DNA from 2 places in the Denitraticella aggregata genome. Region 1 is predicted to be linked to the other one. Evidence: predicted binding sites of a transcription regulator. Region 1 holds the regulator's gene; the other holds the start of a gene.
The links. The regulator sigma-54, encoded in region 1, starts transcription at its own class of promoters, with help from an activator protein. The targets are predictions, from matches to a motif close to TGGCACGCTTNCTGCTNA.
Positions count from the first base shown of each region.

Region 1 (4,966 bases):
GGGTGGTCGAGATCTACGGCCCGGAGTCGTCCGGCAAGACCACGCTGACGCTGCAGGTCATCGCCGAGATGCAGAAGCTCGGCGGCACCGCGGCCTTCATCGACGCCGAGCACGCACTCGACGTCGGCTATGCCGAGAAGCTCGGCGTCAATATCGAGGACCTGCTGATCTCGCAGCCGGACACCGGCGAACAGGCGCTCGAGATCTCCGACATGCTGGTTCGCTCCGGCGGCGTGGACATCGTCGTCATCGACTCGGTCGCGGCGCTGACCCCCAAGGCCGAGATCGAGGGCGAGATGGGCGATCAGCTCCCCGGCCTGCAGGCCCGTCTGATGAGCCAGGCACTGCGCAAGCTGACCGCCAACATCAAGCGCACCAACACGCTTGTGATCTTCATCAACCAGATCCGCATGAAGATCGGGGTGATGTTCGGTAGCCCGGAGACCACCACCGGCGGTAACGCGCTCAAGTTCTATGCGTCGGTCCGGCTGGATATCCGACGCATTGGCGCGATCAAGAAAGGCGACGAAGTCGTCGGTTCGGAGACCCGCTGCAAGGTGGTCAAGAACAAGGTGGCCCCCCCGTTCAAGGAAGCGATCTTCGACATCCTCTACGGCGAAGGCATCTCGCGCGAAGGCGAGATCATCGATCTGGGCGTGCAGCACAAGATCGTCGACAAGTCCGGTTCATGGTATGCCTACAACGGCGACAAGATCGGCCAGGGCAAGGACAACGTGCGCGAGTTTCTGCGCAACAACCCGGCGCTTGCGCGGGAGATCGAGAACAAGGTGCGCAACGCCGTCGGTCTGAACCAGATGCAGGCGGTCAGTCGGCCGCAGGCCGAAGTTGCGGCCAGCGAGGCCTGAACCGGGCGCGATGCCGGAAACCAGTCTCAGGGAGCGCGCGATCCGCTTTCTCGCCCGGCGGGAGCATTCGCGCGCCGAGCTGGCACGTAAGCTCGCGCCACACGGGACAACCGATGAAGTCGAAGCCGTCCTCGATCGCATGACCTCCCTGGGACTCCTCTCCGATGCGCGCTTCGCCCAGAGCTGGCTCAGGAGCAGGGCGCACCGTTTCGGGCTGGCCCGAATCCGTCACGACCTCGCCCAGCGGGGACTGGATCGCGACACGATCGATGCAGCGCTCGAGAACGAACCCCTGGACGACGAGCTCGAGCGCGCACGCGCGGTCTGGACGACCCGGTTCGGTTCGATCGCTGCCGACCGTCGGGAATGGGCAAGACAGGCCCGCTTTCTGCAAAGTCGCGGCTTTTCCACCGCCACCATCACCCGATTGCTGAGAGAACGCCCCGATGACGCTGCTTGATGTGGTCGGCCTGCAGAAGCGCTACAAGTCACGCACTGTCGTCCACGATGTCGGCTTCGAGGTCGACGGAGGCGAGGTGGTCGGCCTGCTTGGCCCGAACGGCGCGGGCAAGACGACCTGTTTCTACATGATCGTCGGGCTGGTCCGAAGCGACGGGGGCGGAATCACGCTGGATGGGATCGACCTGACGCACCTGCCGGTGCACAAGCGCGCCCGCCAGGGACTGTCGTACCTGCCGCAGGAAATGAGCGTCTTCCGCAAGCTCAGCGTTGCGGACAACGTGCGCGCGGTGCTGGAGTTGCAGGGGCTGGGGCGCGGCAAGCTCGAGACGCGCCTGGAAGAGCTGCTCGACGATCTCGGCATTGCACATCTGCGCGACAACCCGGCGGTGTCCCTGTCCGGCGGCGAGCGACGGCGCTGCGAGATCGCGCGTGCGCTGGCGACCAACCCACGACTGATCCTGCTCGACGAACCCTTCGCCGGCGTCGATCCGATCGCGGTGCTCGACATCCAGAAGATCATCCGCTACCTGAAGGAGCGCGGCATCGGCGTGCTGATCACCGATCACAACGTGCGCGAGACGCTCGGCATCTGCGATCGCGCCTACATCATCAGCGAAGGGCGGGTCCTGGCGAGCGGACGTCCGGACGAGATCATCCGCAACGAACAGGTCCGCCAGGTCTACCTCGGCGAGCACTTCCAACTGTGACTGCCGCTCGCGTCGCCTCATCATGAAACCCACGCTCCAGCTCAAGCTTTCACAGCACCTGACGCTGACACCGCAACTGCAGCAGTCGATCCGGCTGCTGCAGTTATCGACGCTCGAACTCAATCAGGAGATCGAGAAGTTCCTGCTCGAGAACCCGATGCTGGAACGCGAGGACGGTGACGAGTCCGCTCCAGGCCCGGCCCCGTCTGCGGGCACCACGAGCACCGGCGAGGGTGTGGATGGTCAGCGGGCGGGCGAGTCCGAGCAGGAACACGATGCAGCCAGCTTCGCGGATGACTCGGACTGGTCCACGTCCTCGGGTAGCAGCGCCAGCCGTGACGACGAAGACAACGACTTCCAGGACATCCAGGCAGCCGAGACCAGCCTCAGGGATCACCTCAACCAGCAGATCAGCATGTCGCCGCTGTCCGATCGGGACCGGGCGCTGGCGCGCTTCATCATCGAAGCGATCGACGACGACGGTTACCTGAATCAGACGCTCGAAGACTTGCTGGAATTGCTGTCACCCGAGCTCGAGGTCGACCTGGACGACCTCGCCATCGCGCTGCATCAGGTCCAGAGCCTCGAGCCGGCCGGCATCGGTGCGCGCAGCCCGCAGGAGTGTCTGAGCCTGCAACTTCGTGCGATGCCGGCCGACCCGAACCGGAATCTCGCGCAGATCATCGTCGAGCGCCATCTCGAACTGCTGGCCGAGCGCAATTTCGTTCGCCTGCGCAGGGTGATCGGTTGCAGCGAGGACGAACTGCGCGCGGCCCATGCGTTGATCTGCAGTCTGGACCCGCACCCCGGGGCGCAGTATTCGACGCAGGCGACCCGTTACGTCGTTCCGGACGTGGTGGTACGCAAATTGCGCGGCCAATGGGTCGTCAACCTCAACGCCGACGCGATGCCCCGCCTGCGGGTCAACGCGCTGTACGCCAGTATCCTGCAGCAGCATCGCGGCAGTGGCGGCGCGCTGACCGGACAGCTCCAGGAAGCACGCTGGCTGATCAAGAACGTGCAGCAGCGTTTCGACACGATTCTGCGCGTTTCGCAGGCGATTGTTGACCAGCAGCGCCAGTTCTTCGAATATGGAGACGTGGCGATGCGTCCGCTGACCTTGCGCGAGATCGCCGAACAACTCGAGCTCCACGAATCAACCATTTCGAGGGTCACCACGCAAAAGTTCTTGTCCACGCCGCGCGGCGTGTTCGAACTCAAGTATTTCTTCGGCAGTCACGTGGCCACCGATACCGGCGGCGCGGCCTCCTCCACGGCGATCCGGGCGCTGATTCGCCAGCTGATCGAGGCCGAGGACAAGAAAAAACCCGTGTCCGACTCGAAGATTGCCGAACTATTGGGCCAGCAGGGTATCGTGGTGGCGAGGCGGACCATAGCCAAGTATCGCGAGTCACTGAATATTCCGCCGGTCAGCCAGCGCAAGACGATCTGAAAACCAAGGAGCAATCATGAATCTCAACATCACCGGGCATCACGTCGAGGTCACTCCGGCCATCCGCGAATACGTCACGACCAAGCTCGACCGGGTCATCCGTCACTTCGACAACGTCACCAGCATCAACGTGATCCTCTCGGTGGAGAAACTGAAGCAGAAAGCGGAGGTGACCCTGCACGTGCGGGGCAAGGACCTCTTCGTGGAAAGTGACGATGTCGACATGTATGCCGCGATCGACGACATGACCGACAAACTCGATCGTCAGGTGATGAAATACAAGCAAAAGAATCAGGATCACGGCCACGATGCACTGAAGCACCAGGTTCCGGAAGTCTGACGCTGTCGCGAAACCGGGGACGCGAATCGCGGCCTCGTGACTGAAGAACTGGTACTTTCGTCGTAGGGTGTGTTTATAATCGCGCACGTTTCGTGCCAAACGCACCCTTCCATCATCTTTCACCGTAACGACTCCGGCGTCGCCGGGACCGTAAGGACATCCCTCAAAGATGAGCCTGATAGCAGACCTCCTGCCCGTCGCCAACGTCGTCATCGACCTCGAAGCCAGCAGCAAGAAGCGCGTTTTCGAGCAGGCCGGACTTATGTTCGAGAACAACCAGGGCATCGCGCGCGGCGACGTGTTCGATTCGCTGTTCTCGCGTGAGCGGCTCGGTTCGACCGGACTCGGCCAGGGCATCGCGATCCCGCATGGCCGCATCAAGGGCCTTCAGAACGCCGCCGGTGCCTTCATCCGCCTCAGCACGCCGGTCCAGTTCGACGCACCGGACGGGCGCCCGGTCAGCATGCTGTTCGTGCTGCTGGTCCCTGAACAGGCCAACGAACAGCACCTGCAACTGCTCTCGGAACTGGCGCAGATGTTCAGCGACAGCGACTTCCGCGAACGACTTGCCAACGCACCGGACGCCGAGACCATTCACTCCCTGTTCGTTTCCTGGGGCCCGCATGCGACAGACGAACGTCGCGCAGCTGTTTGAGGCGCAGCGCGGCCCGCTTCAACTGACGCATTTGTGCGGCGAGCTCGACCGCACGATCTCGGTCACCGAGGAACGCATCTGGCCCGCCGACCTGGTCGGCCACCTGAACCTGATGCATCCGGCACGCCTGCAAATCGTCGGCGCGGCCGAACTGGCCTGGGCACGTCGCCAGTCGCGCGAGAAGATCGCGCACCACCTCCAGGAGATCTTTTCGGTTCGCCCGCCCGCGATCATCATGGCCGACAACTGCGAAGTGCCCGGCATGGTGCAGTCGATCTGCGAAGCGACCAATGTCGCGCTACTGACCTCGCCGCTCGCGTCGGCCAGCGTCATCGACCAGTTGCGCCTGTACCTGTCGCGCCAGCTGGCCGAAAAGATCTCGCTTCACGGCGTGTTCATGGATGTGCTCGGCCTGGGCGTGTTCATCACCGGGGATTCGGGCGCGGGCAAGTCGGAACTGGCGCTGGAGCTGATTTCCCGCGG
Region 1 is NZ_JBLLNL010000007.1:25,763-30,728, reverse strand. Features, by position in the region: gene recA (recombinase RecA) at 1-866, shown strand, start outside; gene recX (recombination regulator RecX) at 877-1,326, shown strand; gene lptB (LPS export ABC transporter ATP-binding protein) at 1,313-2,035, shown strand; gene ACKVEX_RS09995 (RNA polymerase factor sigma-54) at 2,058-3,488, shown strand; gene hpf (ribosome hibernation-promoting factor, HPF/YfiA family) at 3,505-3,828, shown strand; gene ptsN (PTS IIA-like nitrogen regulatory protein PtsN) at 3,998-4,483, shown strand; gene hprK (HPr(Ser) kinase/phosphatase) at 4,452-4,966, shown strand, end outside.

Region 2 (4,966 bases), on a different contig from region 1:
TGGCCGAGCGATTGCTGTTCAGCGGCAGACCGTTTTCACCGGGCGTGCCCGGCACGGCGGGTTCGGTGATCGGTGCGGTGGCCGGCACCGGTGGCTGATTCGTCAATGCGCCCGGGACGCCGATCGGGCCCGGATCGCGCGACAGCTGCTCTTGGGTCTGCTGGCTGCGAATCGCCTGGTCGGGCGACGGATTCGGTTTGAAGGTTTCGGCGGTTTCCTCCACCTGGTTGAAATCCAGATCGGCGGTCACCTGCGCGCGAAAATTACCCGCTCCGACAAGCGGTGCGAGCAGCGTGTCGATGCGCCGTACATAGGTCTCCTCGACTTCGCGCACGAAACCGAGTTGCGTCGCGTCCAGGCCCGCGCTGCGCATCGGGTCGTGGCCCTGCGTGAGCAGTTTGCCGTTCTGGTCGACCACGCTGACCCGGTCGGCCGACATCTGTGGCACGCTGGACGAGATCAGATGCACGACGCCTGCGACCTGCGCCGGCTCCATGGCCCGGCCAGGGTAGAGGTTCACCATCACGGATGCCGACGGATGCTGCACGTCACGCAGGAACCCGCTTTGCCGTGGCAGGGCCAGATGTACTCGGGCCGATGCGACCGAGGAGATCGACTGCACGGTACGCGACAGTTCACCCTCCAGCGCGCGCTGGAAGTTCACCTGTTCCAGAAACTGGGATACGCCGAGGCGCTGGTTCTCCATCACCTCGAAACCGACCAGGCCACCCTTGGGCAGCCCCTGCGCCGCCATGCGCAGGCGGACCTCATGCACCTGGCCAGAAGGGATCATGATCGCGGTGCCGCCCGGCGAGACACGGTACGGAATGTTCTGCTGTTGCAGGGCGTTGATGATCGCGCCGCCGTCGCGTTCGTCCAGATTGGCGAACAGCACCGCGTAATCTGGGGTACGGCTCCACAGCCATGCGCCGATGACCAGCGAGAGCGCGAGCGCGATCGCCGCCGCGGCGGACAGTTTCTGGCGCTGGTCCAGTTCGTTCAGTCGTTGCAGGATCTGCGGCGTTGCGGTCCCGGCCTGTGCTGCTGCGGCGGTGTCGGCGGTGGCCATGGCGATTTCCTCGGATTGCCTGGTGCGTCACAATTTTGGATGACGGCATTGTCTCGCCGGCGCTGCAAGTAGCGGACTGCGAAAAGCGGCAGTTTTTGCCAGCTGTTTGCCGGTTACCATGGATGCCTGAGCAATTAAGCTGCCAGTCGTGAACACACCATCACAATCGCCTTTGTCGTCGGTGACGCCCGGAAACGTGTCCGACGGGCCGCCCCGTCTCGACGCGGCCCAGCTCGCCGAGGCGTTCGAGTTGTTCTCGCGCGCGTCCGAGGAGTTGTCGACCGCCTACAACGCACTGCAGGGCCAGGTCTCGCAACTGACCGAGCGGCTCAACGTGTTGATGGGCGCGCTGCCGGCCGGGGTCGTAGTGCTGGATCGCGTCGGCCGCGTGGTGCAGTTGAACCGGGCCGCGCGCGAGCTGCTGGGCGCGGAGCTGGAGGGCGCGCACTGGGCCGATGTGTCGCGGCGCTTCGGCGTCACCGAGACACCGGGCGAACTCGTGCTCGGCGATGGCGCGGTTTCGCGCCGCCTGTCGCTGTCCGAGGCGGCGCTGGAGTCGGGCGAGGAGTCGATCGTGCTGCTGCACGACATCACCGACACCCACCGCATGCGTCTTCAGGCCGAGCGCCACGAGCGGCTTGCCGCGATGGGGGAGATGGTCGCCGGTCTCGCGCACCAGCTGCGCACCCCCTTGTCGGCCGCATTGCTCTACACGGCCAACCTGCGGCAGGTCGAGATGGCCCCGGCCGACCGCAACAAGGTCGCCGATCGCGCGATCGAGCGGCTGCGCTATCTGGAGCGCCTGATCCGCGACATGTTGCTGTTCGCGCGCGGAGACAGCCTGGGGCGACAGCGGTTCGACGTGTGCGCGCTGGTGAACGAGATCGTGCACACGTTGGAGCCGCTGGCCCGCGCGCGCCGCATTGCGTTCGATGCGCGCTGCGATTGCGGCGAGCTCGCGCTGCTCGGTGACCGCAAGGCGCTCGGCGGTGCGATCTCCAATCTGATCGACAATGCGATCCTGGCCACCGAGGCCGATGGCCGGGTGACGATCGAGGTCACTCGGGATGCGGAGCGGGTGAACTTCAGGGTGTCGGACAGTGGTCGGGGCATCGATCCGGGCATGCAGGCCCGCCTCTTCGAACCCTTCTTCACCACCCGGGCCGAGGGTACCGGCCTCGGGCTCGCGATTGCGCGCGGCGTCGCGCGCGGGCATGGCGGTGACATCGTGCTGGCGTCCATTGCGGGCAAGGGCTCGACCTTTACGCTAAGCTTGCCGATACAGATGGAACCCGGCAGTGCCGACATCAGCGCGGACGGAACGCAGACATGAACGACAGAATCGCCATTCTGGTGGTGGAGGACGACGCGGCCCTGCGCGACGCGGTGTGCATGACGCTGGAACTCGCCGGGCACGATGTCGTCGGCGTCGATGGTGGCACGTCGGCGCTCGACGTGCTGGTGCGACAGGCGTTCAACCTGGTGATCACCGACCTGCGCATGCAGCCGATGGATGGCCTGCAACTGCTCGGCGAAATCCGGGCACGCCTGCCGCAGATGCCGGTGCTGTTGATGACCGCCTATGGCGATGTCGAGAAGGCGGTCGCTGCGATGCGCGGCGGGGCCTGCGACTTTCTGATGAAGCCGTTCGAGCCCGAGAGCCTGCTGTCCCATGTGCGCCGCTATGCGGTGGTACCCCAGTCCGGCGACGACGCGATCGCCGAGGACGTCCGTACCCGCAACCTGCTCGCGATGGCGGCGCATGTCGCCGAGACCGACGCGACCGTGCTGCTCACCGGTGAGTCGGGCACCGGCAAGGAGGTCTTTGCCCGCTACATCCACCTGCATTCTCCGCGTAGTCGCAATCCCTTCGTCGCGATCAATTGCGCGGCCATTCCCGAGAATCTGCTCGAGGCGACGCTGTTCGGATACGAGAAGGGCTCGTTCACCGGTGCCCAGACGTCGCAGGCGGGCAAGTTCGAGCAGGCGCAGGGCGGCACCATCCTGCTCGACGAGATCTCGGAGATGCCGCTCGGTCTGCAGTCCAAGCTGCTTCGCGTGCTGCAGGAGCGCGAAGTCGAGCGGGTGGGTGGCAGGAAAGCGGTCGCGCTCGATATCCGGGTGCTCGCCACCAGCAATCGCGACATGGTCGCCGAGGTTGCTGCAGGACGGTTTCGCGAGGATCTCTATTACCGCCTCAATGTGTTTCCGCTAGAGATCCCGGCGTTGCGCGACAGACCCGGCGACATCCTGCCGCTCGCGCGACATTTTCTGGCGCACCACGGCGCGCGCCTGAAGCGCAATGCGCGCCTGGACAGTGGCGCCGAAGCGCTAATGTTCTCGCATGGCTGGCCGGGCAATGTGCGCGAACTCGAGAACACGATGCAGCGGGCGCTGATCCTCGCTGCGGGCGACACGATCACGCTCGCGAGCCTGTCGCCGTGCATGCCGGAATCGGCCGGTGGCGCGACGGCGACTGTAGCGGGTGCGGCGGGTGCGGCGACGCTTGCCTCCATGCCGGCGGGTCCGGCCCGCGTCCAGCCCTTTTCCGGCAAATCGGCAGGATTTGCCGGCCAGCTACCGACCGCGTCCGAACCCGATGCCGGACGACCGGCCAACATGAAGGATCTGGAGCGCGAGCACATCCTGGAGACCCTGCGTTCGGTTGGTGGTTCACGCAAGCGTGCGGTCGAGCGCCTCGGCATCTCCGAGCGCACGCTGCGCTACAAACTGCAGCAATACCGCGAGGAAGGGCACGAGGTCTGAGCCGGTGGCCGCGGCAGCATCGATGCGGCGCGGGCGCCGGATCGGCCGGATCGCGTCGCCGTCGTCGCGGGGTCGGGCGGGCCGGCATGCCGCGGTCCGGAACTTGAACTTTTGGCATGCGGATTGCTCTGCTAAACTGAATACATCAACGGCAGCGCCCCAGGGGTCGAGGTCATGGACAACCGCGGAATAGAACAGATGATCGGCGAATTGCGCGCAAGCGCGCAGGTCGCACCCGGAAAGCCGGCCGCGCAGGCAGCGGCCGAAGCCGGGGGTGTCGATTTTGCGCAGGTGCTGCAGACCGCCCTGAAGGACGTCAGCGCTGCGCAGAGCGAGGCCAGAGCGATGGCGCGGGACTTCAGCGCTGGTGATCCCAATGCCAATCTGCAGGACGTTATGGTCAATATCGAAAAGGCCAGCTTGTCCTTTCAGCAGATGGTGCAGGTGCGCAACCGCCTGGTGTCGGCTTATCAGGACATCATGAACATGCCGGTCTGACCCGGGAGGATCGGCGCAAGCTGACGAATCGAGCCCGCTAATGCGGGCTCGATTCGTTTCAGCGGTTGGTCTCCAGCATCCGTCGTTCGCGGTCGATCTTGAAGATGTAGCGCTGGATCTGCGTGACGATGCGGTTGGGCAGGTCGATGAACTGGCAGCCTGCGCGCAGGCTCTCTGCGCCGAGACGGTTGTGGATGCGGTACACGTTGCGCAGTTTCAGCACCACGTCGGTGGTGCCGGCGTCCGGAATGTTCAGCACGCAATTTTCGAATACCCTGCCTGCTTCGAAGATCGTCAGTTGCGAGGATGCGATGATGCCGATGCCGTCGTTGCTGATGTCGAGCACGCGGACATCGATCGATTCAGCCGATCCGTCTGCGTGCTGGATCCGGATGCTGCAGGTCACCGGGCTGGACATCGGCACGGGCTGGCGATAGGACTCGCGCCGCTGCAGCCGAAGCATCATGTCGGGCATCGTGCAGCGAATGGCTTCGAGGCCGTCCAGTGGAATGCGTTCGGGATTGACTGCGCTGAACTGGATGCGCACGCCGTTGAGTCGGCCGGTGCATGTCAGTCTGTCGCCGAGCGCCGCACGCTCGTTGGTCCTTGCGTCGGGACTGGCGTCGAGCGTGA
Region 2 is NZ_JBLLNL010000004.1:127,545-132,510, forward strand. Features, by position in the region: gene fliF (flagellar basal-body MS-ring/collar protein FliF) at 1-1,069, opposite strand, end outside; gene ACKVEX_RS07130 (sensor histidine kinase) at 1,242-2,402, shown strand; gene ACKVEX_RS07135 (sigma-54-dependent transcriptional regulator) at 2,399-3,835, shown strand; gene fliE (flagellar hook-basal body complex protein FliE) at 4,010-4,333, shown strand; gene ACKVEX_RS07145 (flagellar brake protein) at 4,392-4,966, opposite strand, start outside.
Region 2: fliE (flagellar hook-basal body complex protein FliE) is a predicted target of sigma-54. The motif match lies at 3,948-3,965, and genes of this name have one in related genera.